Regions from separate parts of the Pantoea sp. At-9b genome, predicted to be linked through region 3. Evidence: predicted binding sites of a transcription regulator. Region 3 holds the regulator's gene; each other region holds the start of a gene.

What was found. Region 3 encodes PurR, which represses purine synthesis genes. Its sites were predicted from a motif close to CANGCAAACGTTTGCNTG; they were not measured.
Region 1: PAT9B_RS12345 (NCS2 family permease) is a predicted target of PurR. The motif match lies at 5,298-5,315, and genes of this name have one in related genera.
Region 2: guaB (IMP dehydrogenase) is a predicted target of PurR. The motif match lies at 2,673-2,690, and genes of this name have one in related genera.
Region 4: rbsD (D-ribose pyranase) is a predicted target of PurR. The motif match lies at 4,791-4,808, and genes of this name have one in related genera.

The regions. Positions count from the first base shown of each region.
Region 1 covers NC_014837.1:2,658,815-2,666,752, forward strand. Annotated here, with positions in the region: gene PAT9B_RS12330 (branched-chain amino acid ABC transporter permease) at 1-710, opposite strand, end outside; gene PAT9B_RS12335 (branched-chain amino acid ABC transporter substrate-binding protein) at 793-1,908, opposite strand; gene PAT9B_RS12340 (AMP nucleosidase) at 2,244-3,698, shown strand; gene PAT9B_RS12345 (NCS2 family permease) at 3,830-5,128, opposite strand; gene PAT9B_RS12350 (response regulator) at 5,556-6,302, shown strand; gene PAT9B_RS12355 (carbohydrate kinase family protein) at 6,239-7,291, opposite strand; gene PAT9B_RS12360 (ketose 1,6-bisphosphate aldolase) at 7,293-7,938, opposite strand, start outside.
Region 2 covers NC_014837.1:3,202,824-3,210,761, forward strand. Annotated here, with positions in the region: gene guaA (glutamine-hydrolyzing GMP synthase) at 1-1,072, opposite strand, end outside; gene guaB (IMP dehydrogenase) at 1,145-2,611, opposite strand; gene xseA (exodeoxyribonuclease VII large subunit) at 2,782-4,140, shown strand; gene PAT9B_RS14730 (M4 family metallopeptidase) at 4,201-5,214, shown strand; gene PAT9B_RS14735 (protealysin inhibitor emfourin) at 5,211-5,546, shown strand; gene PAT9B_RS14740 (glucose/quinate/shikimate family membrane-bound PQQ-dependent dehydrogenase) at 5,617-7,938, opposite strand, start outside.
Region 3 covers NC_014837.1:1,860,482-1,868,419, reverse strand. Annotated here, with positions in the region: gene rnt (ribonuclease T) at 1-647, shown strand, start outside; gene PAT9B_RS08555 (Grx4 family monothiol glutaredoxin) at 683-1,018, opposite strand; gene PAT9B_RS08550 (C40 family peptidase) at 1,382-2,170, shown strand; gene PAT9B_RS30570 (YnhF family membrane protein) at 2,227-2,316, opposite strand; gene purR (HTH-type transcriptional repressor PurR) at 2,602-3,627, shown strand; gene punR (DNA-binding transcriptional activator PunR) at 3,624-4,535, opposite strand; gene punC (purine nucleoside transporter PunC) at 4,646-5,848, shown strand; gene cfa (cyclopropane fatty acyl phospholipid synthase) at 6,158-7,306, shown strand; gene PAT9B_RS08525 (riboflavin synthase) at 7,383-7,938, opposite strand, start outside.
Region 4 covers NC_014837.1:4,322,822-4,330,759, forward strand. Annotated here, with positions in the region: gene rbsK (ribokinase) at 1-906, opposite strand, end outside; gene rbsB (ribose ABC transporter substrate-binding protein RbsB) at 972-1,847, opposite strand; gene rbsC (ribose ABC transporter permease) at 1,874-2,845, opposite strand; gene rbsA (ribose ABC transporter ATP-binding protein RbsA) at 2,842-4,350, opposite strand; gene rbsD (D-ribose pyranase) at 4,358-4,777, opposite strand; gene PAT9B_RS20015 (carbohydrate-binding protein) at 5,085-5,804, shown strand; gene PAT9B_RS20020 (YgiW/YdeI family stress tolerance OB fold protein) at 5,835-6,230, opposite strand; gene qseB (quorum sensing response regulator transcription factor QseB) at 6,412-7,074, shown strand; gene qseC (quorum sensing histidine kinase QseC) at 7,071-7,938, shown strand, end outside.

The DNA of each region.
Region 1 (7,938 bases), 800 kb from region 3:
TTGATACCGATGACAAAGCCAATATAGAAATCGAAGGTGCCGTAGTTCATGGTGACCAGCACCCCGGCCAAGCCGGCCATCGCCGCACCAATCATAAACACCAGCGAGATCACCCGATCGGTGTTGATACCGAGGATGGCAGCCATACGACGATCCTGCTGCACCGCGCGACAAATCCGCCCCAGCCGGGTGTATTGAATAATCCAGGTCAGCAGCGCCATGCCCGCCAGCGCAGCAATCAGGATGAACACTTTGGTCCAGGTAATTTGTACCACCCCGCCATCAATCTCCATACGCAGCACACCACTCATCAGCGTCGGGATACCCTGCTGGTTCGGCCCCTGACTTAACTGCACGTAGTTCTGCAAAATCAGCGACATGCCAATGGCCGAAATCAACGGGGCCAGGCGCGTGGAGTTACGTAACGGGCGATAAGCGATGCGCTCAATGGTCCAGCCATACACCGCTGTGACGACAATGGTGAAGATCAGGGTGCCGAAAATCAGCAATGGAAAGGAGTGAATACCGAAGAAGCTGAGCAGTCCCAGCCCGATGGCACAAAGATAGGCAGAGATCATATACACCTCGCCGTGAGCGAAGTTGATCATGCCGATAATGCCGTACACCATGGTGTAGCCGATAGCAATCAGCCCGTAAACCGCGCCCAGCGTCAGGCCGTTCACCAGTTGCTGAAGAAAGAAGGCGTCCATATGCAAGTCCCGTGCTTAAGGGGAGCGCAAACCTCGCGCCCAATCGCAGATGGCCCCGCTGCACGCGGGGCCGCGTGTCAGCTTACAGCTGGTGATATTTGCCTTTATCGTCCCACTGGTAGACTACGTAATCCGAGACTTTCAGGTCGCCTTTGCCATCCCAGGCTTTTTTACCCATCACGGTATCGACGCTGTTCGCTTTCAGCCAGTCACTGGCTTTGGCGTTATCTTTACCTGCGGCTTTATACGCGGCAGCCAGTGCCTGAATCGAGGCATAGGCATACAGGGTGTAACCTTCCGGCTCGAAGCCACCGGCACGGAATTTAGCGATCACGGCTTTGCCGTCTGGGATCTGACGTGGGTCCTGACCAAAGGTCATGTAGACGCCTTTGGTGTATTGCGGGCCACCGGCAGCCGTCACCATATCTTCTGTCACGATGCAGTCACCAGAGAAGAAGGCGGCGGTCACGCCTTGCTCACGCATCTGACGTACCAACGGACCGGCTTCCGGATGACATCCACCAAAGTAGACCACATCCGGTTTCACCGAGGCGATCTTGGTGACCAGCGCGTTGAAGTCTTTCTCACCGCGCGACAGACCTTCATATAACACCTCATTCACGCCGCGTTTTTCCAGCGCCGCTTTAGTGGCATCGGCCAGCCCCTGACCGTAGGTGTCTTTATCGTGGATCACTGCGACACGTTTGGCTTTCAGCTTGTCGATAATGTAGTTAGCTGCAATCGCCCCTTGTTGGTCGTCACGACCACACATACGGAACATGGTTTTCATGCCGCGTTCGGTGATCTGGGGGTTGGTGGATCCGGGGGTGATCGCCAGCACCCCGGCGTCGTCATACACTTCGGAGGCAGGCATGGTAGAGGAGGAGCAGAAGTGGCCGACGACCGCCTGCACTTTGTCCTGGTCCACCAGACGGTTGGCGACCGCTACCGCCTGTTTCGGCTCGCAGGCATCATCGCCCTGCACCAGCACAATTTTCTCACCGTTAATGCCCCCGGCGGCGTTGATATCATCCGCCGCCTGAGTAGCACCTTTCCAATACTGTGCGCCGTAAGTGGCATTAGGGCCGGAAAAGGGTCCGGCTACACCAATTTTAATGTCTGCCTGGGCATAAAACGCCGCACTCAGGCAACCTGCAATCACGACCTTCAATGGTAGTTGTATGAATTTCAAAGACATGCTTTCAATCCTCAACGGGTCAGGAACGGAGCCATACCACGGCCTGGGAGAAATCAATTTCTGAAACTTAACCAATTGCGATGCATGGCCAGCACGGCCACGGTTAACGATTAAGCAAAAAACTCGCCAAAGGTAAGTATTGGTGACAAGTTTTTGCACCGGCAGCGCGTTAAAGCGGCGGGAACGCCTCTGCTGATCTTAACCATAGTCAGCGTTTGAAGACGCACCAGCACTCTGATGGTGCAGAATGCGGTCGATCACAGATTCTTCATGGTGCTGAGGGGTTTACCCGCTATGCTATAGCCAAATCGGTCCAAATTTCTGAGGGAGAACCTATGAATACACAACGGAACGGCATCAGCAGCCAGCAGGCACTGGATGAACTGGAACGTCTGTACGACAACGCGGTTGCGGCGTTACGTAGCGCGATTCGTGACTTTACCGAACAGGGGCGTCTGCCGGATGAAGCAGCACGCCAGCAGGGGTTGTTTGTCTACCCGGAGCTGCGCATTACCTGGGCGGGCGATGGCCCGCAGCAGAACCGCACCCGCGCCTGGGGCCGCTTCACCCATACCGGCAGCTACAGCACCACCATCACCCGCCCGGCATTGTTGCGTCACTATCTGAGTGAGCAATTGTCGATGATTGAGAAAGAGTACGAGGTGGTGATCGAGGTGGGTCCGTCGCAGCAGGAGATCCCCTACCCTTATGTGATCGACGGCTCCGACCTGTCGCTGGACCGTTCCATGAGCGCCAGCATCGCGCGCCATTTCCCCACCACCGAGTTATCACAAATTGGTGATGAAACCGCCGATGGTCTGTTCAACGCTGACGCACAGTTCCCGCTGTCGCACTTCGATGCGCTGCGCACTGATTTCTCGCTGGCGCGCCTGCGTCACTACACCGGCACCGCCGTTGAACACTTCCAGCCGTTCGTGCTGTTTACCAACTACACGCGTTATGTTGATGAGTTTGTGCGCTGGGCCATTGAGCAGGTGCAGGACCCCGGCACACCTTACGACAGTCTCGCCTGTGCTGGCGATGTGGTGATCACCAAAGCTACCCAGGACCCGGAAGCCATGATGTCGGACCTGGCATGGAAGAAACACCAGATGCCAGCCTGGCATCTGACATCGCCCAACCGTCGCGGCATCACGCTGGTGAATATTGGCGTCGGGCCATCGAATGCTAAAACCATCTGTGACCATCTGGCGGTGGTGCGTCCCCATGCCTGGCTGATGATTGGTCACTGCGGTGGCCTGCGCGAAAGCCAGACCATTGGCGACTATGTGCTGGCCCACGCCTATCTGCGCGATGATCATGTGCTGGATAGCGTACTGCCGCCGGATATTCCGATCCCCAGCATTGCCGAAGTGCAGCGCGCGCTGTACGACGCCACCAAAGCGGTGAGCGGTATGCCGGGTGAAGAGGTCAAACAACGCCTGCGTACCGGCACCGTGGTAACCACGGATGACCGTAACTGGGAGCTGCGCTACTCCGCCTCGGCGCTGCGCTTCAACCTGAGCCGCGCGGTGGCGGTGGATATGGAAAGCGCGACCATTGCGGCGCAGGGATATCGCTTCCGCGTGCCTTACGGCACCTTATTGTGCGTTTCTGACAAACCGCTGCATGGCGAGATCAAACTGCCAGGCCAGGCGAATCGTTTCTATGAAGGGGCGATTTCTGAGCATTTGCAGATTGGGATTTGTGCGGTGGAGTTGTTGCGGGCAGAGGGTGATAAGTTGCATTCGCGCAAATTACGCACGTTTAATGAACCGCCGTTTAGGTAGGAATCGGTGCGGTTTGTGACCCTCACCCCGGCCCTCTCCCATAAGGGAGAGGGAACTGTGCCCTATGCTCGATCGGTTCCCTCTCCCGCTTGCGGGAGAGGGTTAGGGTGAGGGACCAGGGCGAGGGTGAATTACGCGCTCAACCAACCCAGTTTAATCACAAACAGGATCGACATAATAATCAGCGCCGCATTCACCTCTTTAGTACGGCCACTCAACAGCTTCACCACCGTCCAGGTGATAAAACCAAACGCGATACCGTTAGCAATGGAGTAAGTCAGCGGCATGGTCAGCGCAGTGACGGTCACCGGTGCAGCAGTGGTGATGTCTTTCCAGTCAATCTCTGCCAGGCCAGAAGCCATCAACACCGCCACGAACAGCAGCGCAGGTGCAGTGGCGAATACTGGCACGCTACCTGCCAACGGCGAGAAGAACAGGCTCAGCACGAACAGGATTGCGACCACAATCGCAGTCAGACCGGTACGGCCACCGGCGCTGACGCCCGCTGCCGATTCAACATAACTGGTGGTGGTTGAAGTACCCAGCAGTGAACCAAACAGCGCAGCCGCACTGTCGGCGATCAGCGCACGGCCCATCTTCGGCACATTGCCCTGCTCATCCGCCAGACCTGCACGCTTGGTCACGCCCAGCAGCGTACCGGTGTTGTCGAACACGTCAACAAACAGGAAGGCGAAGATCACGCTCACCAGACCCACGTTAAAGGCACCGGAGATGTCCAGTTGCATAAAGGTCGGCGCGATGGACGGCGGTGCCGAGAACACACCACCAAACGGCGTCAGGCCAATACCCATCGACAGGAAAGTCACGATCAGAATACCGATCAGCACCGCACCGGTTACGCGACGCGCTTCCAGCACCACGATGATGACAAAGCCCAGCAGCGCCAGCAGCGGACCCGGTTTGGTCAGATCGCCCAGACCCACCAGGGTCGCCGGGTTATCCACCACAATACCCGCGCCCTCCAGCGCAATCAGCGCCAGGAACAGGCCGATACCGGCAGCAATCCCGGCGCGCAACGGCAGCGGAATACTGGCGATAATCCATTCACGGATTTTGAACACCGACAACGCAAAGAAGATACAGGCTGAAAGGAACACCGCACCCAGCGCGATTTGCCAGGTGTAGCCCATGTGCAGTACCACGGTGTAAGTAAAGAAGGCGTTGAGGCCCATACCCGGTGCCAGCGCAATCGGGTAGTTGGCAATCAGGCCCATCAGCACGCAGCCGATCGCCGCCGCCAGACAGGTCGCCACGAAAACCGCGCCCTTATCCATACCGGTCGCGCCCAGAATGCTCGGGTTAACAAACAGGATATAGGCCATAGCCAGGAAGGTGGTTATGCCCGCGATAACTTCGGTGCGGACCGTTGTGTTGTGCGCTTTTAGCTTGAATAGTTTTTCTAACATCATCATCTCTCGTGATGGGGAGACGTCACTGACGTGCGTTCTCTTGCCAATGGGGTGTGCATGCGCGTTATTGTTGCGGGAAAAGGCAGACGGCTGCATGCTCGGCCATCAATCCGCCTTGTTACTAAACTCCTTTCCCCCTGTCCTCATAGCAATTGCTATGCCATAACAGGACGCAATCGTTTACCTTCACGACTGTATCTTAGACTCAGACAATTCTGAACCAGAACGAGGCGCGATTATGGTGCATTGCACCATGTGCGCGCAATCGTTTTCCCACACGTCAACCGTGCTGTGAAAAAAGATTGCGGTAACGCACGCTTTCAAACTCTGTCAGGCGATGCGGCTCACGTTTCTGTTGCCTGATGTAGCAGGTAAAAGTGGTCGGTATACACTCTCGTTAACCCTTCCATAACAAAAGAGGCCCGTAATGAAGCCCGCAATTCTGGTAGTGGATGACGATCGTGCGGTGTGTGAACTGCTGCACGATGTATTGAGTGAACATGTTTTTACCGTATTCAGCTGCCATCAGGGAAAAGACGCACTGACGTTGCTGGATAAACACCCGGAAATCTCGCTGGTGATGCTGGATATGATGTTGCCGGACACCAATGGCTTACTGGTGCTACAGCAAATGCAGCGCCAGCGGCCTGAGCTACTGGTGATCATGCTGACGGGCATGGGATCGGAAGCGGATATGGTGGTCGGACTGGAAATGGGGGCCGACGACTATATCGCCAAACCGTTTAATCCCCGCGTGGTGGTCGCCAGAGCGCGCGCGGCATTGCGCCGTTGTGGTCGGCTGGCGCAACCTGTCAGCCTCCAGGATGAGGGCTGGCAGTTTAACGGCTGGCGTCTGGATGAAACACGCTGCCAGCTGTTTAATCCCCAGCGCGAGACGGTGATGTTAACCCAGGGCGAATATGCGTTGCTGCGCGCGTTGGTATGCCACGCACGCAAAGTGCTGACGCGCGACCAGTTGCTGGAGCTGACACATAGCGAAACCCTCGATGTGTTCGACCGTACCATTGATGTGCTGATCATGCGGCTGCGGCGCAAAATTGAGATGAACCCACATCAGCCGAGCCTGATCCGCACCATCCGTGGTCTCGGTTATGTTTTCTCTGCGGATGTGATGCGCCCGGCGTCTGCCGTGCATGCCACACAAATTGCCTGATCCATCCAGCGCTGCATCTCGGTCAATGGCCGGGTGCCGTCCAGCGCGTTGGCGGCGTGCAGATTAAAACAGGCACAGGTATGCGCCAGCTTCAGGGTTTCGCTCATTGACCAGCCCTGATGACTGGCGTACAACACCCCGGCACAAAAGGCGTCTCCGGCCCCCACGCTGCCGACAATCTCTTCCGGCAGCAGTTGCCACGCCGGTTGCCAGCGCCCTTCACCGTTGACGTCCTGGCCCCACGCCCCTTCCGGCGCATGGATCACCACCCGCCGCCGGACGCCCTGCTGCGCCAGCCACACCGCCGCCGCCGCAAAGGCGTCCGGTGCTGCAATCCCGGTTGCACTACGCAGGGTAACTCCGGTCAGGGATTGCGCCTCCAGCTCATTGATCACCAGATAGTCAAGCCAGCGCAACGCCGGTGCCACCAGCGATTGGTACTCCCCGGCGCGTGACACCAGATCCAGCGAGGTCAGATAACCCCGCTGTTGCATCTGCGCCAGCAGGTGAGCACCGCGTGTGCCCCAGTGCGCATCCGGCAGATCAAGGCAATCCAGCAGCAGCAGATAACCGAGATGGAAGATGCGATGGGAGGTATTGATGGCGGCAAAATGCGGCAGGTCGAGCTGCGCATTGGCCCCACGCGCATGGAAAAAAGTACGCTGACCGTCAGGTGTGGTCATCACCTGAGTCATGGCGGTACTGACACTCCGCGTGCGTTGCACAAAGCGGCGATCGACCTGATGCTGATCCAGCAGGTGCGCAATGTAGTCACCATCGCTGTCTTCGCCGATCATCCCCACCCCGGCCAACGGCAAGTCGATCTGCATGCGCGCCAGGGTGAACAACACGTTAAGTGCTGCTCCGCCGCTGCATTTCTCGCTGTGGTGAATCTCCGCCAGCCAGCCTTGTTCCGGCCAGTGGCTGATGCGTTGCACATGATCCACCAGCATGCTGCCCGCGGCTAAGATGCCCCTGCGCTCCGTCATCTCAGGCCCTCCCGGCGCTGCCGAACACCTGCATCTGTTGTGCCACCACGTTGCTGATATCACGTTCCACCGCCATCAGCAGTTCGGCAAAGGCATCATAACGCGCCTCACGTTGGGCAATCTGGCTCTCAATCGCGCCCAGCGCCGCCTGCGACATACCGGTATAGAAGTTGATTTTGTGGATGCCAAGGCTGATGGCATGACGGAAATCCGCGTCACTGATACCGGAACCCCCGTGCAGCACCAGTGGCACGCGAGCTGCATCACGGATCGCCGCCAGCCGGTCGAAATCGAGTTTCGGCTCGCCTTTGTACTTACCGTGTGCATTGCCGATCGCCACCGCCAGACAATCAATGCCGGTCGTGCGGACAAACTCGGCCGCCAGCTGTGGATCGGTAAATTTGTCGCTATCGGCTTCACCAAACAGCGCGCCTCCTTCGTCACCGCCCACCGCGCCCAGTTCCGCCTCCACTGATACGCCAAGCGCGTGACAAATTTTCACCACTTCCTGGGTCTGACGCACGTTCTCGTCATAGCTGAGGGTGGAACCATCAAACATAACGGAGGTGAAGCCCAGACGAATGGCCTGCATCACCGCCTCGAAGTGCAGGCCGTGGTCAAGGTTCAGCACCACCGGAATCGCGTGT
Region 2 (7,938 bases), 1.3 Mb from region 3:
ACTTGATCACGTGCGCTTTGCCGGTGGCAGAAGCCGCAGACTCGATCACGTCCGGATAGATGGTGCCCTGTGCCAGCCATTTCACGTCAGTCAGTTTGCCCGCTTCTTCGTCGAAGACTTCAACAAAGACGCGACCGATGATTTTACGTTTGGCTTCTGGATCGTTTTCACCTGCCAGCGCTTCAAGGAAGCGTGCTTCCGCCGCAACGTGGACAATGTTCAGACCGAAATGGTCACCAAACATCTCCAGCACCTGCTCGGCTTCGTTCAGACGCAGCAGGCCGTTGTCGACGAACACACAGGTCAGACGGTCGCCAATGGCGCGGTGCAGCAGCATTGCGGTAACAGAAGAATCCACGCCGCCAGACAGGCCGAGGATCACTTTGTCTTCGCCAACCTGCTCGCGAATACGCTCAACCGCATCCTCGATGATTTTTGCCGGGGTCCACAGCGCTTCACAGCCGCAGATATCGCGCACAAAGCGCTCCAGCATACGCAGGCCCTGACGGGTGTGCGTCACTTCCGGGTGGAACTGCACGCCGTAGAAACGCTTCTCTTCGTTCGCCATGATGGCAAACGGACAGGTTTCGGTGCTGGCGACGGTGACGAAATCAGCCGGGATGGCGGTCACTTTGTCACCGTGGCTCATCCACACGTCCAGCAGCGGTTTGCCGGCATCGCTGATGGCATCTTCGATGTCACGAATCAGCGCGCTCGGGGTTTTCACTTCAACCTGCGCATAACCAAACTCACGTTCGGTGGAGCCTTCAACTTTACCACCGAGTTGCATCGCCATGGTCTGCATGCCGTAGCACACGCCCAGCACCGGCACACCCGCGTTGAAGACGTATTCCGGCGCGCGCGGGCTGTTCAGTTCAGTGGTACTTTCCGGGCCGCCAGAAAGAATGATGCCGTTCGGGTTGAACTGACGAATTTGCTCTTCGGTGACATCCCACGCCCAGAGTTCGCAGTAGACGCCCAGCTCACGCACGCGGCGCGCGACCAGTTGCGTATACTGAGAACCAAAATCGAGGATCAAAATGCGATGTTTATGAATATTTTCAGTCGTCATTGCGGCGTTTCCATTGGGATGGACTTAATAATAAAAGCGCCCGGCGAAAGCCGGGCGGTAAATCTTACGGGATTATGAACCCAAGCGGTAGTTCGGCGACTCTTTGGTGATGGTCACGTCATGGACGTGGCTTTCCTGAATGCCCGCGCCGCTGATGCGCACAAATTCTGCCTTGGTGCGCAGATCATCGATGGTTGGGCAACCGGTCAGACCCATACAAGAGCGCAGGCCACCCATCTGCTGATGTACGATCTCTTTCAGGCGGCCTTTGTAGGCGACGCGACCTTCAATACCTTCCGGCACCAGTTTGTCGGCGGCGTTATCGGTCTGGAAGTAACGGTCAGAAGAACCTTTGGACATCGCGCCCAGTGAACCCATACCGCGGTAAGATTTGAATGAACGGCCCTGGTACAGCTCGATTTCACCCGGCGATTCTTCGGTACCAGCCAGCATAGAACCGACCATTACGGCTGCTGCACCCGCCGCGATGGCTTTAGCGATGTCACCTGAGAAGCGGATACCGCCATCGGCGATCACCGGAATGCCAGTGCCTTCCAGCGCTTCCACTGCGTCAGAAACCGCTGTGATCTGCGGTACACCAACGCCGGTCACGATACGGGTAGTACAGATAGAGCCAGGACCGATACCCACTTTCACCGCACTCACACCCGCTTGTGCCAGCGCCAGCGCACCGGCACCGGTCGCGACGTTACCGCCGATGATCTCGAGGTCTGGGTATTTCGCACGGGTTTCACGGATACGTTGCAGTACGCCTTCAGAATGACCGTGTGAGGAGTCGATCAGCAGTACGTCCACGCCTGCCGCAACCAGCGCGTCAACACGCTCTTCGTTACCGGCACCGGCACCTACTGCTGCACCAACACGCAGACGGCCCTGCGCATCTTTACAGGCGTTCGGTTTACGTTCGGCTTTCTGGAAATCTTTAACGGTGATCATGCCCAGCAGGTGGAAACTATCGTCAACCACCAGTGCTTTCTCAACGCGTTTTTCGTGCATTTTCTGCAACACGATGTCACGGGCTTCACCCTCTTTCACCGTAACCAGACGCTCTTTCGGTGTCATCACCGCAGAAACCGGCTGGCTCAAGTCGGTCACGAAACGCACGTCACGACCGGTGATGATGCCCACCAGCTCGTTGTCGGCGTTGACCACCGGGTAACCGGCAAAACCGTTACGCTCGGTCAGTTCTTTCACTTCCGCCAGGGTGGTGGTCGGCAGCACGGTTTGTGGCTCGGTAACCACGCCGCTTTCATGTTTCTTCACCTTGCGAACTTCATCCGCCTGGCGCTCAATTGACATGTTTTTGTGGATAAAGCCCAGACCACCTTCCTGTGCCAGCGCGATCGCCAAACCGGCTTCGGTCACAGTGTCCATAGCAGCAGAAAGCATTGGAATGTTAAGACGAATGTTTTTCGTCAGTTGGGTGCTGAGATCGGCCGTGTTAGGCAGAACGGTAGAATGAGCAGGAACGAGCAGAACGTCGTCAAATGTGAGTGCTTCTTTAGCGATTCGTAGCATGGCAATATCTCAACCTGGGGGTGAATGAGAACAGATAAAATATTGCCGCGGCATTATACAGGCCGAAATCGGTTGCCTCCAGTGTTTTTTTAGAAAAACTCTTGATCCCCTGTACCAGCCATGTAGTATCGGTTAATTAACCCTCTGATTTGATATTTGATCTCCATCACATGTCGCTACCGCCAACCGCCAATATTTTTACTGTCAGCCGCCTGAATACCACGGTGCGTCAACTGCTGGAAAATGAAATGGGCCTGGTGTGGCTCAGTGCTGAAATCTCCAACTTTACCCAACCTGCATCCGGTCACTGGTACTTCACCCTGAAGGATGACGGAGCACAGGTACGTTGTGCCATGTTCCGCAACAGCAACCGCCGGGTGGCCTTCCGGCCTCAGCACGGACAACAGGTGTTGGTACGGGCCAGCATCACGCTGTACGAACCGCGTGGCGACTATCAGCTGATTATCGAAAGCATGCACCCGGCCGGAGAAGGCCTGTTGCAACAGCAGTTTGAGCAGCTGAAAACCCGGCTGGCGGCAGAGGGCTTGTTTGACCAACAATTTAAACAACCCTTGCCAGATCCGGCGCGCCAGGTGGGGGTCATTACCTCGGCAACTGGCGCAGCGTTGCACGACGTGTTGCGCGTATTGCATCGTCGCGATCCTTCCCTGCCGGTGGTGATCTACCCCACGGCGGTACAGGGCGTGGATGCGCCTGCCGCCATCGTGCGCGCCATTGAACTGGCCAACTTGCGTGATGAATGTGATGTGCTGATTGTCGGACGCGGTGGCGGTTCACTGGAAGATTTATGGAGTTTTAACGACGAACGGGTAGCTCGCGCCATTTTTGCCAGCCGCCTGCCGATTGTCAGCGCGGTCGGGCATGAAACTGATGTCACCATCGCCGATTTTGTCGCTGACCTGCGCGCCCCCACCCCCTCCGCTGCCGCCGAGTTGGTAAGCCGTAATCAGTTGGAGTTGCTGCGTCGTCTGCAATCCCAGCAGCAGCGGCTGGAAATGGCGATGGATTACTATCTGGCACAACAGCAACGTCGCTACACGCGCATCCTGCATCGTCTACAGCAGCAACACCCGCAACTGCGGCTGGCGCGTCAGCACACCGCTCTGCTGCAATTGCAGCAGAAATTGCACGAGGCAATGGATCAACGTCTGCGTAGCGCCAATCGTCAGCAGGATCGCCTGCTACAGCGCCTTAACGTGCAGCAGCCACAGCCGCGTATTTTGCGTGCCCAGCAGCAGCTACAGCAGTGGCAATATCGGTTGCAACAAGGCATGCAGAATCAGCTGAATCAACATCGTCAGCGCTTTGGTACCCTGGCAGCCCAACTGGAAGGGGTCAGCCCGTTGGCGACGCTGGCGCGCGGTTTTAGCGTCACCACCGATACTCAGGGCCATGTGGTGAAAAAAATGCAGCAAGTGAGTAAGGGCGACCTGCTACGCACCCGGCTGGATGATGGTTGGGTGGAAAGTGAAGTGACCGCTCTCACCCCGCGTAAATCCGCACGATAAATCGCGCTGCTGTCAGTTGGCCTATACTTTCTGGCACATTCATCTGCCAGGGAGTCTGGTATGCCTTACAGCGTGATTCCTCCTTACATCCTGCGCAACATCATTGCGCATGGCTCCGGCCCTCAGCAGGATTATGCCCGCCGTACCCTGACCCATGTGCAGCATCTGATGGCCGAACATCAGCACACCGCATCTCCCAACAGCGCCGCTACCCCAGGTCAGGTGGTGCGTGCCATTTACGATGCCGAACAGACGCAGAATCTACCCGGCACCTTGATTCGTCAGGAAGGCCAGCCCGGCAACGGTGATGTGGCCGCAGAAGAAGCCTGGAACTACCTTGGCGTCACTTACGATTTCTACTGGCAAGTCTATCAGCGCAACTCACTGGATAATAAAGGGTTGAAGCTGGACGGTACCGTGCATTACGGCAAGGCTTACCAGAACGCCTTCTGGAACGGCCAGCAAATGGTATTTGGCGACGGTGATGGTGAGATCTTTAATCGCTTCACCATCGCCATCGATGTGGTGGCGCATGAACTGACCCATGGCGTAACCGAGAGCGAAGCCGGGCTGGTTTACTTTTCACAGTCGGGCGCGCTGAATGAGTCGATGTCGGATGTGTTTGGATCGCTGGTGAAACAATTTAACCGGCAACAAACTGCCGATCAGGCCGACTGGATCATTGGCGAAGGGCTGCTGGCAAAAGGGATCAACGGGCGTGGCTTGCGCTCCATGTCAGCGCCCGGCACCGCCTACAACGATCCGATGCTGGGTAAAGATCCGCAACCCGCGGATATGGCCCATTACATCGAAACCCGCGATGATAACGGTGGCGTGCACCTCAATTCCGGCATCCCCAACCGCGCATTTTATCTCGCAGCCAAAACGCTGGGCGGCTTTGCCTGGGAACTGGCAGGTCAGGCATGGTACGACACGCTGTGCGATCACAGCCTGCCGCAGGATGCCAATTTCAGCACCTTTGCCGGCTTCACCATCCAGCATGCCAGCAAGCGTTTTAATCGCTCCGTGGCGGATGCGATTCAATCTGCCTGGCAGCAAGTAGGTGTATCGTGAACATTCCTCCGCTCACCGATGATGCGATTATTGAGCTGGCACGTGAGGGCGGGCTGGCATTTATGCCACGTTTGCGTGGCGAGCGACGTTTTGCGCTGGCGCAGTTGCCAGAACCGCAAAAACAGCGGGTATGTACCGTACTTGAACAGGCCATGCCGCTGGGTGAACCGGAAGATCAGGCCGCCAATCTCGGGCGCGGCGATCAGCGCTACTTCCGCCTGCAAATCAGCTATGCCACGCATCAGCAGTCAGGAACGATTGTGATACTGATTCCGGAACAGGTTGCGCCCCCTGAGCTGGAAGCCCTGTGGCGCGATGGCGAGCAGGCATAAAAAAAGGACCGGCGATGTCGGTCCTTTTTTCGTTTACCCGGCCAGCAGGCACTGGCCGAGGCAGTGACGGTTACGGCAGAGCGTAGGCGATCACGTAATCACCACGGTCCGGAGACTGACGAGCACCGCCTGCGGAGATCAGGATGTACTGTTTGCCCGTTTTCGGCGACACGTAGCTGATCGGGCCACCCTGGCTACCCACTGGCAGACGGGCTTTCCACACTTCTTTACCGGTTGAGCTGTCAAACGCACGCAGGTAGTAATCCTGAGTACCGGCGAAGAATACCAGGCCACCCTGCGTTGCCAGAGAGCCACCCAGCGTCGGCATGCCAATTGGCATCTGTGCGTGCATCTTAATACCGAACGGACCGGTATCCTGCACCGTACCTACCGGTACCTGCCAGACGATTTTACGGGTCTTCATATCAATCGCGGACATGGTACCGAACGGCGGAGCCTGGCACGGGATACCCAGCGGCGACATAAAGCGGTTTTTGTTGACAGCATACGGCGTGCCTTTCAGCGGCACCGCGCCCATACCGGTGTTCACCGATTCACCACCATTGCTGGCGGCTGATTTGCTGGTGTCTTGCGGGATCATCTGCACCCACAGACCCAGACGCATATCGTTGACGAACATGTATTGGTTGTTCGGGTCAAACGAGATGCTGCCCCAGTTCATACCACCCAGTGAACCCGGGAAGCTGAGGGAAACATCCGTATCCGGCACAGTGAACAGACCGTTGTAACGCATCGATTTGAAGCTGATACGGCACATCAGTTGGTCGAACGGCGTAGCACCCCACATATCAGACTCTTTCAGGGTCTGGTTGCCGATGTTCGGCATTTCCACCGAATGCGGCTGCGTTTTGGTGTACTGCTCGTTCGGGATGTGGCCCTGCGGCATCGGCAGCTCTTCAACTTTGGTCAAAGGCTTACCGGTCAGACGGTCCAGCACCCAGATCATACCGGTTTTCGCACCGATAACGACCGCAGGCTTAGTGGTACCATCCTTCATCGGGAAGTCAACCAGGCTCGGCTGCATCGGCAGGTCGAAGTCCCACAGATCGTTATGCACGGTCTGATAAACCCACTTCTGTTTACCGGTGGTGGCATCCAGCGCGAGGATTGATGCTCCGTAGGTGTGATCCAGTTTGGTACGATCAGCACCATACAGGTCAACAGACGAGCTACCCATCGGCAGGAACACCGTGTTCATGTCCGGATCGTAGGACATCGGTGCCCAGGAGTTCGGGGTACTACGGGTGTAGTCTTTGCCCGGCATCAGCACAGCATTCGGGTCCACGTTGCCTGGGTCAAACGCCCAGCGCATCTGGCCCGTGATGACGTCGAAGCCACGCAGTACGCCGCCCGGCATGTCGGTCTGCACGTTATCCGCAACACGGCCACCCACCACGACGGTGGTACCTGCCAGAGCAGGCGCAGAGGTCAGCTGATATTGCGGGTCTGGCGCATTACCGAGACCGGTTTTCAGATCCACCACACCGTGGTTGCCAAAGTCTTCACAGAATTCGCCATTGTCAGCGTTGATAGCGATCAGGCGCGCATCGATGGTGTTCATCAGAATACGACGCTGACAGGTATCACCGGCAGCCAGCGTGACCGGGGTCACCGGGGTAGAGCCAGGCTGAGTTGGTTGCGTCAGAGGTTTGGTCGCGTCAAAGTACGCCAGACCACGGCAGCGGTTCCATACCTGAGACTGGGCGTTAACTTCACGTTTCCAGATCTGCTTACCGGTATCGGCGGCAACAGCGATCACGTTGTTATGCGGCGTACACAGGTACAGGGTGTTACCCACCTGCAACGGAGTTTCCTGATCTTCCGCACCGTTTCCGCCGGGGCTGATTGGGGTATCACCAGTGTGGAACGTCCAGGCCACTTGCAGGTCTTTCACGTTGTCACGGGTGATCTGGTCCAGCGCCACAAAGCGGTTACCGCCCGGGGTGTTGCCGTAGTTGTCCCAGTCTTTCTGCTGCTTCGCTTTATCGACCGGAATCAACGGCAACTCTTTGCCTTCAAACGCCACGGTTGGGTGCGGCTGGAACATCTGGACAAACGTCGCCACCATACCGACGGCAAGCACCGCAGAGAGGACGTAAGACAGTTTTGCCAGAGAGGTTTTGCCTTCTGCTTTACGCAGGGCAGGCCAGGTTACGAAGGCCAGGAACATCAGGCCCGCAGGCACCATCAGACGAGAAACCAGCGGCCAGAATACCCAACCCGCGTCTACCAGCGCCCAAATCAGGGTGCCGACAAAGACCAGGATAAACAGGGTGACTGCTGAGGATTTACGACGGAAGAACTGAATCGCCGACAGCAGCATAACAATACCGCTGATCAGGAAGTACCAGCTGCCGCCAAGGGAGACCAG
Region 3 (7,938 bases):
ACGCTCTCCATCAACGCTTTCGCGGCTTTTATCCCGTGGTGATCGACGTCGAAACGGCCGGTTTTAATGCCAAAACCGACGCCCTGTTAGAAATCGCGGCCACCACCTTGAAGATGGATGATGACGGCTGGCTGCACTGCGATGAAACGCTGCATTTCCACGTTGAACCTTTTGAAGGCGCGATTCTTAACCCGGAAGCACTGGCGTTTACCGGGATTGATCCCAGCAACCCGCTGCGTGGCGCGGTGAGCGAGTATGATGCATTGCATGCCATTTTTAAGATGGTGCGCAAAGGGATGAAAGACAGCCATTGCAACCGTGCGATTATCGTGGCGCACAATGCGACCTTCGATCATAACTTCCTGATGGCCGCAGCAGAACGTGTGGGTCTGAAGCGCAATCCGTTCCATCCGTTCGCTACTTTCGATACCGCCGCATTGAGTGGGCTGGTGTTAGGTCAGACAGTGTTGGCAAAAGCCTGTAAGGCGGCAGGGATGGATTTTGATAGCACTCAAGCGCATTCTGCCCTGTACGATACCGAACAAACCGCCATTCTGTTCTGCGAACTGGTGAACCGCTGGAAGCGTCTGGGAGGCTGGCCACTGGCGTACAGCGACGACCTGTCGGAAGAAGACGCCGCCGAGTGACCAAAAGAAAGGCCGACAATTGTCGGCCTTCGCTTTTATTCTGCTTCTTTATACTTCTCAGCAGTTTCTTTAATCAGCGGCTGAAGTTCACCACGCTGGAACATCTCTACAATGATGTCGCAACCACCGACCAGCTCGCCATCAACCCACAGCTGCGGGAAAGTCGGCCAGTTGGCGAATTTTGGTAACTCAGCACGGATGTCCGGGTTTTGCAGGATGTCGACATACGCGAAGCGCTCACCACAGGCAGACAGAGCCTGTACCGCTTGTGCAGAGAAACCGCAGCTTGGCAGTTTCGGCGAACCTTTCATGTACAGCAGGATCGGGTTTTCTGCGATCTGGCGCTGGATTTTCTCAACAGTACTCATTATTGCCTTCCTTAATTCCTCACTTCGTGTTTGTTTATTGTAGCGACTTCACCCCCGCACTGAAAACGGGATTTTGCGGTCCGGGCACATCAATCGCCATGTTTGTTAAGTTCCAGTGCCATAAATAACATTTTCATATCATGAATAAGCATGAACCGATTAATAATTAGCAATATTTCTGCTGGGTTAACCAGCTGAAATCGCTCATTTTTGCCCCATATCAACTCTGCTAACAGATTAATGGAAAAATGCCTTACCTTTTGGAAAAAAACTGGATTAGAATCATCTCGGCGCTGATCATTGATCAGATTTTTCTAACATAGCCGCAGGCTGTTTTCTTCAGACTGCTTAACCTGTAACCGGACTATGCGTTTACTCATTACGCTTTTTATGCTGGCTTTCGCCCAACTGTTTTTTAATGTGGCTTCTGCGTCACCGCATGCGCCCATCAATGCCAGTTTGCATAACGCAGAGAAGAAAAGTGCGCGTGAAGATGAGCGTCGCAAACGACGTCCGGTAAAAACCAGCACGAAGAAATCCCGTCTTGCCACCAGTGTTCAGAAGCTAAAACTGAAAAAACAGCCGAAAACGGAAACGGCGCTGCACAAAACCACCCGCAGCAAAAAATCTCTGCTGAAGTCACCGTCTAAAAAATATGGCCACCAGCGCACCGCCAAAAGAGCGGAGAAGCAGGATGATGGCGGCGATCTGACCACCATCAAGATGAGCAACTCCCACCGTCAGCGCTATCAGAAAGCCCGTGAAACCGCCATGAACAAACTGATGGGGCAGATTGGCAAGCCTTATCAATGGGGTGGCACCTCACCGCATACCGGTTTCGATTGCAGTGGCCTGGTGTGGTACGCCTACAAGGATCTGGTCAAATACAAATTCCCCCGCACCGCCAACGAAATGTACCATCTGCGCGATGCGGCACCGATTAAGCGCGATATGCTGGAGAAAGGCGATTTGGTGTTCTTCCGCATCAATCATCGCGGCACCGCTGATCATGTGGGTGTTTATCTCGGCAATGGCAAATTTATCCAGTCACCGCGTACCGGTAAAGACATTCAGATCAGTGCGTTGGGTGAGGACTACTGGTTGAAACATTATGTTGGCGCTCGCCGGATGATGACGCCCAAAACCATCCGCTAACCCGCCGCCCGCGAGCAGAAAAAGCCGGACTGATTTTTCAGATCCGGCTTTTTTTATTAATGAAGGATCGCGGTGAAGCTGAACACGATAATCATTAACAGCGCGCCCACAGTGGTAAACAGCGCCAGTTTCAGGTCGGTACTCATCACAACTCCTTAGTCACATTAATTGAAGGGTTATCGTAATTTTGTCACAGCCCCCGGCAAAAATCTCGTCTTATCCGCGCCAGCTTGCTAGAATCGCCGCCTTTCGTTGCGCAACAGATTTTGCGCACGCTGTGTTTGCGGCAAGTTAAAGTGTTATTGACTGAGTGTTAAGGTCTTTTTCTTCGCCATTTGCCCCGAAAATCGGGGCGTAAAACCATTAGCAGACGCAAACGTTTAACAATATACTTATCAGTTAGTTGCGATAAGCCCGGGAGTACCATTTTCATGGCAACAATTAAAGATGTGGCGAAACGCGCCGGTGTCTCCACCACCACGGTTTCGCATGTCATCAACAAGACGCGTTTTGTCGCGGAAGAGACGCGTAACGCCGTATGGGAAGCGATCAAAGAGCTGCATTACTCGCCCAGCGCCGTGGCGCGCAGCCTGAAAGTCAACCACACCAAAACGCTGGGACTGCTGGCGACCTCCAGCGAAGCCCCCTATTTCGCCGAGATTATCGAAGCAGTGGAGAACCATTGTTTCGACCGTGGCTACACGCTGATCCTTGGCAACGCGCATAACGATCTGCAAAAACAGCGCGCTTATCTGTCGATGATGGCGCAGAAACGCGTCGATGGCCTGCTGGTCATGTGTTCTGAGTACCCTGATGACCTGCTGACCATGCTGGAAGAGAACCGCAACATCCCGATGGTGGTGATGGACTGGGGCGCATCGCGCGGCGACTTCACTGATACGGTGCAGGATAATGCCTTCCAGGGCGGCTATCTTGCGGGTCGTTATCTGATCGAACGTGGTCATCGCGACATTGGTGCCATCCCCGGGCAAATGGAACGTAACACCGGCGGTGGCCGCCATGCGGGTTTCATGCAAGCGCTGAATGAAGCGGGTATCAACGTTCGGCCGGATTGGATCGTGCAGGGCGACTTCGAACCGGAGTCCGGTTATCAGGCGATGCAGCAGATCCTCAATCAGAAGCAACGTCCGACTGCCGTGTTCTGCGGCGGCGATATCATGGCGATGGGCGCGATTTGCGCTGCGGATGAGATGGGTCTGCGCGTGCCGCAGGATATTTCCGTGATCGGCTATGACAATGTGCGCAACGCGCGTTATTTCACTCCGGCGCTGACGACCGTGCACCAGCCTAAAGCTCAACTGGGTGAAAAAGCCCTGGAGATGTTGCTGGATCGCATCACCAGTAAGCGTGAAGAACCCCAGACCATTGAGGTTCAGCCCACGCTGATTGAACGCCGTTCCGTCGCTGACGGCCCGTTCCGCGATTATCGTCGCTAAGCCTCCGTTTCGCTCAGCCATTCCTGGTTGAGCGTTTCGGCATCACCGAGATAGCTCAGCAACCAGCCTAATGCCGGTGAGTTGCGTTGTTCCGACCAACTGACACAACACGGGCTATCCGGGAATGGCGTGGGTAACGCTAATTCGGTCAGTGCACCGCTATCCAGCAACGGTCGGGCTAAATGGCCCGGCACCATGCCGACGCAGAGTCCGGCAAGCAGGCAGTCAAGGCCGGTTTCCCATTCCGGCACCACCAGCCGACGCTGATTATCCAGCGTCCATGTCATACGTCGCGGCAACGCCCGCGAGGTGTCTTCCAACACCAGCGAAGGCCAGGCGCGCAGCGTTTCGTCGTCCAGCCGTGCGCTTTGCGCCAGCGGATGTTCGGGGCTAACCACACAGCGCCAGTTCAAGGCCCCCATATCCTGAAACGAGAAACGTCCACCGACCGGGATCGCTTGGGTCGCACCAATTGCCACATCAACCCGCCCGTCCGCCAGCGCATCCCAGACGCCATTGAACACCTCATAGCTGATAATCAGCTCCATGTCGGGAAAGTGACGGTAGAAATCCCTGACCAGTTGCCGGGTACGCTGCGGCTTCACAATACAATCTACCGCGATACTGAGCTGCCCACGCCAGCCGTTCGCCAGTTGCTGACACTGTCGCCGCGTCGCCAGCATTTTTTTGATAACACTGCGCCCCTCACGGACAAAATGCTCCCCTGCCGCCGTCAATACCACTTCCCGATGCTGACGTTCAAACAGCGGCACGGCCAGCCAGGTTTCGAGCTGACGTACCGTATAGCTGATGGCAGAAGGCACCCGATGCAGCTCCTGCGCCGCTGCACTGAAACTGCCGGTGCGCGCCACCGCATCTACCACTTCAAGCGCGTATTCAGACCACATTTTTCTGCCTGCAAATTTTTTGATAGCAACGCGCAAATATTAGCGTTTCACAAAGCCCGGCGCACGCTTTTACACTCCTCCGCGTTCAACCTGTCTAAAGAGAATTACCAATGTTGTCATCAAAAGGATTTCTGCCTTACCTTGCTTTACTCAGCATGCTGGGCTTTCTTGCTACGGATATGTACCTGCCGGCATTCGGTGCGATGCAGCAGGATTTTGCCACCGCACCGGGTACCATCAGTGCCAGCCTGAGCCTGTTCCTTGGTGGGTTTGCCTGTGCACAGGTGTTCTGGGGACCGCTGTCTGACCGCTTCGGTCGTAAACCGATTCTGCTGGCGGGATTAGTGATCTTTGCCCTTGGCTGTCTCGGCATGTTGTGGGTGACTGACGTTCGTTTGATGCTGGCGCTGCGTTTTGTGCAGGCAGTCGGCGTCTGCGCGGCGGCCGTGAGCTGGCAGGCGTTGGTGGTCGATCGTTATCCCCAAACTCAGGCCAACAAAGTTTTTGCCACCATTATGCCGCTGGTTGCCTTGTCACCGGCGCTCGCCCCGTTACTCGGAGCCTGGCTGATGGGGCATTTTCACTGGCGCAGCATCTTCCTGCTGCTGACCATCGTCACCCTGGTCTTGCTGATCGGCACTCTGCGCCTGACCAATCCCGTGCGCACACCAACCGCCCAGACCTCCCAGCCAGGCTGGCTGGCGCTGCTGGCGTCACGCACCTATAGCGGCAACGTGCTGATTTACTCCGCCTGTTCCGCCAGCTTTTTCGCCTGGCTGACCGGTTCTCCCTTCATCCTCGCCGATGCAGGGTTGTCTCCGGCGGATATTGGTCTGAGCTACGTGCCGCAGACCATCGCCTTTCTGATCGGCGGGTTCGGCTGCCGTGCACTGCTCAATCGTTTTCAGGGGAAACAACTGCTGCCGTGGTTGCTGGTGATCTACAGCCTGAGTATCTTCGGCCTGTTTGCGGTGGCGCAATTTTCCGCGCCGGCGCTGTGGGCATTGCTGTTGCCGTTCTGCGGCATGGCGCTGGCAAACGGCGCAATCTATCCGATTGTGGTCGCCAGTGCCCTGCTGCCCTTCCCTCAGGCGACCGGCAAGGCCGCTTCGTTGCAAAATCTGCTGCAACTTGGATTGTGCTTTGTAGCCAGTCTGGTGGTGTCTGCTGGATTGCAGCAAGCGCTGCATAGCACCAGCCTGGTGATGCTTGCCACCGTTGCACTCGCCTGGGCCGGTTTCGGCTGGCAACGAACCGCAAACGCACAAAGTGATGTTGCTCACAACTCCTTAGCCTGCGAAGATAATCACTGAGGCAACGACTTTAGTTAGCAACCTAACGATAAGTCGTTGAACATTGACCCACGGAAGCATATACTGCGTGGGTCAGCATTTCTGTAACAAATCAATAACATAATTGTATTAATATTAAGCGACTCTGTCGCTGGGATGGCGTCTGCACGATATTCTCCCGCGGTGTTGTGCCAGACATTTCTATTCAGATTCATACCTCTGTAAAACGTCGGATATCTGGCGCACGGATTTTCCGTGAGTTCTCTCACAAGCCTGGAGAAATTGACTATTCTTTTCTCAGGTTGAAATCGGAAAGGTGATGGAGAAGCTATGAGTTCATCGTGTATAGAAGAAGTGAGCCTTGAAGAAAACCACTGGTTTCGTATCGCCCATGAATTATTGGAACGGGCTGATATTGCCATTAATGGCACTCGCCCCTGGGATATTCAGGTTAAGCATCCGGATTTTTTTAAACGGGTCCTGCAAGAAGGTTCACTGGGCCTGGGTGAAAGCTATATGGATGGTTGGTGGGACTGTGAAAGCCTCGACATGTTTTTCCACCGCGTACTGAAGCATCATCTGGATCAGCAATTACCTCATCATTTTAAAGACACGTTGCGTATCGCAGCCGCGCGTCTGACCAATTTACAATCGAAAAAACGCGCCTGGATTGTCGGTAAAGAGCATTACGACCTTGGCAACGATCTGTTCTCTCTCATGCTCGATCCTTTCATGCAGTACTCCTGTGGTTACTGGAAAGAGGCAGAGACGCTGGAACAGGCGCAGCAAGCCAAACTCGATATGATTTGCCGCAAGCTGCAACTGGAACCCGGCATGACACTGCTGGACATCGGTTGTGGTTGGGGTGGTCTGGCGGAGTTTGCCGCACGCAATTATGGCGTGAAGGTACATGGCGTCACCATTTCGGCAGAACAACAGAAGATGGCACAGCAACGGTGCGCCGGTCTCGACGTCACCATTCTGTTGCAGGATTATCGCGATCTGAATCTGCAAGTTGACCGTATCGTCTCGGTCGGCATGTTCGAACATGTGGGTCCGAAAAATTACGCGACCTATTTTGAGGTGGCCGATCGTAATTTGAAGCCGGACGGTATTTTCCTGCTGCATACCATTGGGGCGATTAAAACCGATATGAATGTTGATCCCTGGATCGACAAATATATCTTCCCGAATGGTTGCTTGCCCTCCGTTCGCCAGATTGCCAATGCCAGCGAATCACATTTTGTGATGGAAGACTGGCACAATTTCGGCGCGGATTATGACACCACGTTGATGGCCTGGCATAGCCGTTTTCTCGATGCCTGGCCGCAGCTGGCAGAAAAATACGGTGACCGTTTCAAACGCATGTTCAGCTACTATCTCAATGCCTGCGCCGGTGCATTCCGCGCACGTGATATTCAGCTGTGGCAGGTGGTATTCAGCCGCGGTGCGGAAGGTGGCCTGCGCGTTGCGCGTTAGCTTCCCGTTTGTAGCGGCGTGATTTATCACGCGCTTTTAACACAGCGCGATAAATCGCGCCGCTACGATTACCAGGTTATTCGCTCTCGTCGGACGGGTGCTGGGCCAGCGCTGCTGCTTCGCGTTGTGCCAGTACGCGCTCGACAGTTTCCACAATCGCCTGCGTGTGCGGGTCAATCTCGATATTCACCTTATGACCCAGTTTCTTCGCCCCCAATGTGGTGCGCTCCAGCGTTTCCGGGATCAGGTGCACACAGAATTTACTCTTGGTCACATCGCCAACCGTCAGGCTGATACCATCAATGCCGACAAAGCCTTTATGCAGAATATATTTGATCTGCGCTGGGTCCTGTAATTTAAACCACACTTCCCGGTTGTTTTCTGACTGGATAATTTTGCAGATTTCCGCCGTGGTCATAATATGACCGGACATTAAATGACCGCCAATTTCGTCGCTGAATTTTGCGGCACGCTCAATATTCACCACATTACCAACCTGCAATTCACCCAGGTTGGTAATCCGTAACGTTTCTTTGATTAAATCAAAGCTGACCAGGTCACCCTCAATCGCCGTCACCGTCAGGCAGCAGCCGTTATTTGCCACCGATGCACCCAGCGCCAGTCCCGGCAGT
Region 4 (7,938 bases), 1.9 Mb from region 3:
ATCAATCTCGGTACGCCACGGCACCGAGGGTTGCGCCCCGGGGCGCGTCACGGCGATGGCGGCCGCCGCATGGGCAAAACGTACCGCATCATGCATCAAGACCCCTTCCAGACGGGCGGTAATAAACGCGCCGTTGAAGGTATCGCCCGCTGCAATGGTGTCGACCGCCTGTACGCTAAAGCCAGGAATGCGCACACCCTCGCCTTGCTCGCTCAACCAGACACCACGACGGCCCAGGGTAATCAGCACCGTCTGGATACCTTTACCATGCAGCACTGCCGCCGCCCGCGCCGCATCTTCATCGCTTTTCACTGCGATGCCGGTCAGGATTTCCGCTTCGGTTTCGTTTGGCGTGATGATATCGATCAGTGCCAACAGTTCATCGGAAAGATGGGTGGCAGGGGCCGGATTAAGAATCACCTGCGTTTGCTGCGCTTTGGCGATTTTCGCCGCCGCCAGCACGCTTTCCAGCGGTGACTCTAATTGCATCAACAACGCATCAGCATCCGCGATAACCTGTTGATGACGATCAACACAGGCCGGCGTTAACGCCGCATTAGCACCAGAATAGATGCCGATATTGTTTTCACCTTCGCCATTCACGAAGATCATCGCCACACCGGTGGCTTCATCCGCGACGGTTTCCACCGGCGCAGTATCAATTCGGTCCTGCTGCAACTGCTGGCGGATACGTTCGCCAATGTCATCTGCACCCACGCAGGCAATAAAGGCGATATTGGCACCCGCGCGTCCGGCGGCTACCGCCTGATTAGCCCCTTTGCCGCCAAAGGCAATCTGATACTGTTTCCCGATCACCGTTTCGCCTGGTCGTGGAAAATGGGCGAGGTTAAGGATGTGATCGGCATTGATGCTGCCGAGTACGGCCAGTTTTGCGCTTTTGCTCATAGGGAGTGATCCATCAAAATTGCGCCACCTCAATGGTGGCGCGTTGCCCTGCTTTTCTTTGCGTGTTATTTGGTAACCAGTTTCAGATCGACCGGGTTGATCGCCTGCACTTTTTCACCTTTCAATACTTTATCCGCAGTCTCTACGCCGATGATACCAATCTTGTCAGGCATCTGCGCAACGGTCGCGGTCAGTTTACCTGCTTCCACCGCTTTTACACCGTCAGCGGTGCCGTCAAAACCGACCACCACCACATCGGTTTTACCGGCGGTTTGCAGTGCGCGCAGGGCGCCCAGCGCCATTTCGTCGTTCTGTGCGAACACCGCCTGCACATCCGGATGCGCCTGCAACAGGTTCTGCATCACGTTCAGACCTTTGGTACGGTCAAAATCCGCAGGCTGGCTGGCGAGGATATTGAATTTATGTGCATCAGCAGCCTGTTTAAAGCCATCACCACGCTCACGCGCCGCTGAAGTACCGGCAATCCCCTGCAACTCGATGATTTTCGCGCCATCACCCAGTTTCTTCGCAATAAAGTCACCGGCCATTTTGCCGCCAAAGCGGTTGTCAGATGCCACATGGCTCACCACCGTACCCTGTGACGCCACGCGGTCGAGGGTAATCACCGGGATATTTGCCTGGTTGGCCATTTTCACTGCGTTGCCAACGGCATCAGAGTCGGTCGGGTTGATCAGCATCAGCTTGGTGCCGCGCACGGTGAGATCCTGCACGTTCGCCAGCTCTTTCGCCGGGTTGTTCTGTGAATCCAGCACCACCAGGTTATAACCCAGCTTGTCAGCTTCTTTCTGTGCGCCATCTTTCAGCGCAACAAAGAACGGGTTGTTCAGGGTAGAAACCACCAGAGCGATAGTATCCTTCGCCATCGCGCTGGCACTCAGAGTGGCGCCAAGAATGACGGCCAATGCGGTTAACTTTTTCATTAATGCATCCTGTGTGAAGGTCAGAGTTATTTACTGCTTTTGTTATCCACCAGCACTGCCAGCAGAATTACTACTGCTTTTACAATCATTTGATAGTAAGAGGAGACACCTAACAGATTGAGGCCGTTGTTCAGGAAACCGAGAATCAATGCCCCGATCAACGTACCCATGATGCGACCTTTACCGCCCGCCAGGCTGGTGCCACCCAGTACTACGGCGGCGATGGCATCCAGTTCATAACCCGTGCCCGCCGTTGGCTGTGCCGAGGAGAGACGCGCCACCTCGATGGTGCCTGCCAGCGCCGCCAGCATGCCGCACAGTGAATAGACGATGATTTTGACGCGGTTAACATTGATACCCGACAGCCGCGTGGCCGCTTCGTTACCACCCAGCGCGTAGATATAACGTCCCAGACGCGTGTGATGCAGCATGTACCAGGCCAGCCCGAACACCACAGCCATCAACCACACCGGGGTCGGAATCCCCAGCGGACGGCCAATGCCGAACCAGCCAAACAGATCGGCGTTATCGCTAAAGCCAGTATTAATCGGGCTGCCGTCGGTGTAGACCATGGTGACGCCACGCAGCAGCAGCATCATCACCAGCGTGGCGATAAACGCCTGCACTTTGCCACGAGCCACAATGGTGCCGGTGATACCGCCAATCGCCGCGCCCAGCGCCAGCGAAGCCGCCACCGCCACCAGCGCATTGACTTCATGACCCACGATCGAGGCCGCCACTGCACCGGTCAGCGCCAGCAACGAGCCGACGGAGAGATCGATGCCTGAGGTCAGGATGACCAGTGTCATCCCCACCGCCATAATGGCGTTGACCGAAGTCTGCTGCAGAATGTTGAACAGGTTGGCGACGGTGAAGAAATTCGGGCTGAGGCTGGCAACCACGGCAATCAGCACAATCAGCGCAATCAGCGATTTCTGCTCCAGCAACCAGGCTTTGCTGAACCAGCGACGGCTGGCGGGTAAGGTTTGGGTACTCATACAACTAACTCCTCGCTGTGTTGCTTACCGACTGCCGCTGCCATCAGGGATTCCTGGCTAGCCTGCTCACGGGTAAATTCGCCACTCAGATGGCCTTCATGCATCACCAGAATGCGATCGCTCATGCCCAGCACTTCCGGCATTTCAGACGACACCAGAATGATGCTCAGCCCATCGGCTTTAAACTGGTTAATTAACTGATAAATCTCTTTTTTCGCGCCCACATCCACGCCGCGTGTTGGCTCATCAAGGATCAACACATTCGGTCGCGTCATCAGCCCACGGGCAATCGCCACTTTTTGCTGATTACCGCCAGAAAGCAGGCCAATCGGCTGTTCCATCGACGGGGTTTTCACGTTGAACAGGCGGATAAAATCACCCACCGCCAGCTGTTCTTCCGCGTGTTTCAGGCTGCCATTACCACGACTGAAGTAGCGCAATGCGGTCAGTGACATGTTTTCTTTCACCGACATGCCCAGCACCAGGCCGTCGCGTTTGCGGTCTTCGGAGATATAGACGATGCCGTTCGCCAGACCATCCTGTGGCGCATGCGTCACCACTTCACGGCCATCCAGCGTGACTTTGCCGCCGCTACGTGGCAATGCGCCATATAACAGCTTCATCAATTCGGTGCGCCCCGCCCCCATCAGGCCGGACACGCCAAGGATTTCACCCTTACGCAGGTTAAAGCTGACGTCATGAACGCCTGGCCCGCTCAGGTTTTCCACCTGCAAGCGCACGGCGCCCGGAGCCTGGTCAAGATGCGGGTATTGCTCTTCCAGCTTGCGCCCGACCATCATCTCAATCAGGCTCTCTTCACTCAGCTCGCTGACCGGACGCTCGGCAATAAATTGACCGTCGCGGAATACCGTGACGTCATCGCAAATCTCAAAGATCTCTTTCATACGGTGGGAGATGTAGACGATGCCGCACCCCTGCGCTTTCAACTCGTTGATCACGCGGAACAATGACAGGGTTTCGGTATCGGTCAGTGCATCTGTCGGTTCATCCATAATGATGACGCGCGACTGGAAGCTAAGTACCTTGGCGATCTCGACCATCTGTTGGTCGCCAATTGACAAGTCACCCACCAGCTTATGGCTGTTAAAGCGCAGGTTCAGACGAGCCAACAGCGTATCCGCCTCGGCATACATCTTTTTCCACTCGATGCGGCCAAAACGGTTCACAAATTCGCGTCCGAGGAAGATATTCTCCGCCACGGTCAGCTGCGGGATCAGGTTGAGTTCCTGATGAATGATGCCAATGCCCGCTTCCTGGGATGATTTGGGCCCGGAAAAGGTAGTTTCTTTGCCGAGCCAGTGCAGTGAACCGGCATCCATGCTGTAAATACCGGTCAGCACCTTCATCATGGTGGATTTACCGGCACCATTTTCGCCCACCAGCGCCATCACCCGCCCAGGCCAGACGGCCAGTGATGCGCCTTTCAGCGCTTTCACACCGGGAAACGACTTTTCAATCCCTTTGAGTTGCAATAACGGTTGCATAGCGACCTCAGAAGGTAACGCCCGCGCTCAGGATGACATTCGCATACGGAGAACACTCTCCGCTGCGAATGACCGCCTGACTACGCTGAGTCTGTTGTTTGAACTGTTCATGACTGGTGTAACGAATAGCGATGGTATTTCCCTGGTGTCGTTGCAAGGCATCGAGCACGGCGAGCAGTGCGCTGTGGAGCTGCGGGTTGAACTGCTTGATCTCTTCCGCCATCAGAGCGCTCTCAACCTGCATCTCCTGAGTAACCACCTCAACAACCTGTAAAAACTCGGGTGTACCCGGCGTCAGCGCCAGATCGATACGTTGCGGCCCCACCGGAATGGGCAACCCCGCATCGGCAATCGTCAGCGTATCCGTGTGTCCCAGACGGGCAATCACATGAGAGATTTCAGCGTTTAACAAGCGACCTTTTTTCATTTCTTCCACTCCACAGCGAAACGTTTCGCTGACCGGAGTGTATAAAAAATGCATAGCAACTCAATCCCGGCATCACGGAAATGTGATCGCCATCGAAACGTTTCGCTTGTACCAGAAAATATTTGAGTTAGGTGGATAACCAAACCACCTCAACAGACAAGGTCAGCCGAATTTTCTCAATCAACGAGAGAAACTCCCTGCGTTTCCGGCAGAAATTCCCTTCCGCTCTCTGTGTTACGTTTTTTCATCGGTAACGGAATGTGTATTTGTTGTGCGCCACCACGCAGGCATCAAAGGATTGAACCTAATGAATTTTAAAATGAAAGCAATTGCCAGCCTGAGCGCCTTATCACTGGTGGCTGCCGCCTGGGCTGATGAGGGAGAGATGGCACCAAAGGCTGAAGTGTTCGGGCCGGTCGCGATCGCCACTGCCGACTTTAGTGTTACAAGTTCAGTGGATGAATCTGTCCTGTTCGAACTGGACGCTTCCGCCAGCAAGAATGCCGTCTCTTTTAGCTGGAAAGTGGCAGAGGGGAAAGGTGTCTTTTGGCTACAGGAAAAACCAGGAGGAGGCTGGAAGACCGAGGTTAATCAGGCCAAAGCCAAAGCCCTGGTTCCGGCCAGGCACACCGGTGTCGCGGTCTATGAAGTCAGCGTCACCGATAAAGATGGCAACATCGATACCAAACGCGTCACCATGACCGCCACTTCCCCGTGGTATTCATCCGTGACGGAAAATCCGGCTAAACCCACTGAATTTCCGGACTGGGGTGAAGAAAATACCTATATGGCAGGCGATAAAGTCACTTTCGCCGGGATTAAGTACATCGCGACCAAATGGACACAATCGATACCCGCTAATGGTGCAGGCTGGAAGTTTGCGGACCCGGAACAGCTACGTGAATGGAATAAATCGATGTCCTATTCCAGTAAGGATAAAGTCACCTGGCAGGGGAAAGCCTGGAAGGCTGCCTACTGGACCCAGGGCAACACGCCGGGAGAACATTCCGTCTGGCTGGAGTTATAAACGGGCTGCCGCAGCAGCCCTGCCAGATCATCAGGGGAGTTTCCTGACCTGTTTCACATCCAGCTCCACCGCGTTGAGCCCCTTATCCAGCTCGCCGGTCAGCTCAACACGATCTTTGGGCGAAATGGTTTGTCCATCCCAGCGTTTGTGATCGATTTCGACCTTCATGGTGCCGGTCTCATCACGGAACAGATAATCCTCTTTACCCACTTGCTTATCCAGATAACCACGCACGGTGATCCAGCTATCGTCCTTCATTGTTTCAGCCTGCTTAACCGTCACAACGCTGGTGTTTCCAGGCTGAAAGCCACCGGCATGGTGTTGCACTGCAGGCGCATTGGGGTCAACAAATCCCCCCTGCTGTGCCGCCAGAACCGGCGTGGAAGCCAATGCGACGATCGCGAAAAGTGCTGCATGCTTTTTCATATTTTCACCTCTTTTCCATGAATGTGCGGGATACGGAGGCTATTTCACCATAGGGTTCTTAACAGGATCTTAAGGCGGATCAATTTATTAAAATTCGTGAAAATCAGGCCAAATGTCGCGATTTATCCTGTACATGAACGCTTCTGCTTCGTATAACTCGAGGATACAGGGAGGGACTTACATGCGCATTTTATTGATTGAGGACGACAGAATAATCGGTGACGGCCTGAAAGTCGGCCTGACCAAACTCGGTTTCAGCGTGGACTGGTTCGTTTCCGGTGACGCTGGCTTTCAGGCGCTGGCATCTGCCCCCTGGGATGCCGTGATCCTTGATTTGTCGCTGCCGGAAAGAGATGGACTCGATATCCTGCGCCAGTGGCGGCAACAGGGCCAGGATGTGCCGGTGTTGATCCTCACCGCGCGCGATGCGCTCGATCAGCGGGTTCAGGGTTTGCAACTGGGCGCAGATGACTACCTGTGCAAGCCATTTGCGCTGGCCGAAGTTGCAGCACGTCTGGAAGCGCTGATCCGTCGGCGTCACGGCCAGTTACAGCCGGAGCTGCGCCACGGCAAGGTGGTGATGTCCCCAGCCAGCCACAGCGTGCTGCTGGCAGGGGAACCGGTAACACTGAAAAGTCGTGAACTGGCGCTACTGGAGCTGTTCCTGCGCAATCCTGGTCGGGTGCTGACACGCAGCCAACTGGAGGAGAAGCTCTACAGCTGGGATGACGATGTCTCCAGTAATGCCGTGGAGGTTCACATCCATCATCTACGTAAAAAGCTCGGCAGCCAGTTTATCCGTACCGTGCATGGTGTCGGTTATACCCTGGGAGCCGCAGAATGAGCCTGTTCCTGCGGCTCACCCTCGGTTTTGTGCTGCTGATTATGCTGTGCTGGGGCACCGCCAGCCTGAGCGCCTGGCATCAGACACGGGAAACCGTCAATGAACTGTTTGATACCCAGCAAATGCTGTTCGCCAAACGCCTGCTGGCCCTTGATCCGACGACATTGCACCAAACGACGCTACCCAAAAACAACGCGTTACTGAGCCATCATCGCGGTAAACAGGATGATGACGCGCTGGCTTTTGCCATTTTTAGTCACGACGGCACGCTGCTGCTCAATGATGGCGAAAAGGGCCGGGAGTTGCAGTTCGATGACGGGCGCGATGGTTTTCGCAATGGACACCTGCGCGATGATGATGACCGCTGGCGTTTGTTGTGGCTAACCTCTCCCGACCAACGCTATCGCGTGGTGGTCGGTCAGGAGTGGGACTACCGCGACGATATGACCAGCGATTTGGCGCAAAGCAACATCCTGCCGTGGCTGATCGCGCTGCCGTTTATGCTGACCCTGCTGCTGGCGCTGGTGTGGTTTGAACTGCGCCCGCTAAAACGCCTTACCGCCTCACTCCACCAGCGTGCAGCCGATGATGCCACGCCGCTGCCGCTGGCACGCCTGCCGAAAGAAGTTCAACCGCTGGTCCAGGCACTGAACGGCCTGTTCAACCGTATGGCAGCCCTGGTACAGCGTGAACGCCGTTTTACCTCCGATGCAGCCCATGAGTTGCGCAGCCCGCTGGCGGCATTGCGGGTGCAGAGCGACGTGATCCAATTGGCGGACGACGATGAAGCGATGCGCAATCGCGCGTTACAGCAGCTGGATGCGGGGATCCTGCGTGCGACCCGGCTGGTAGATCAACTGCTGA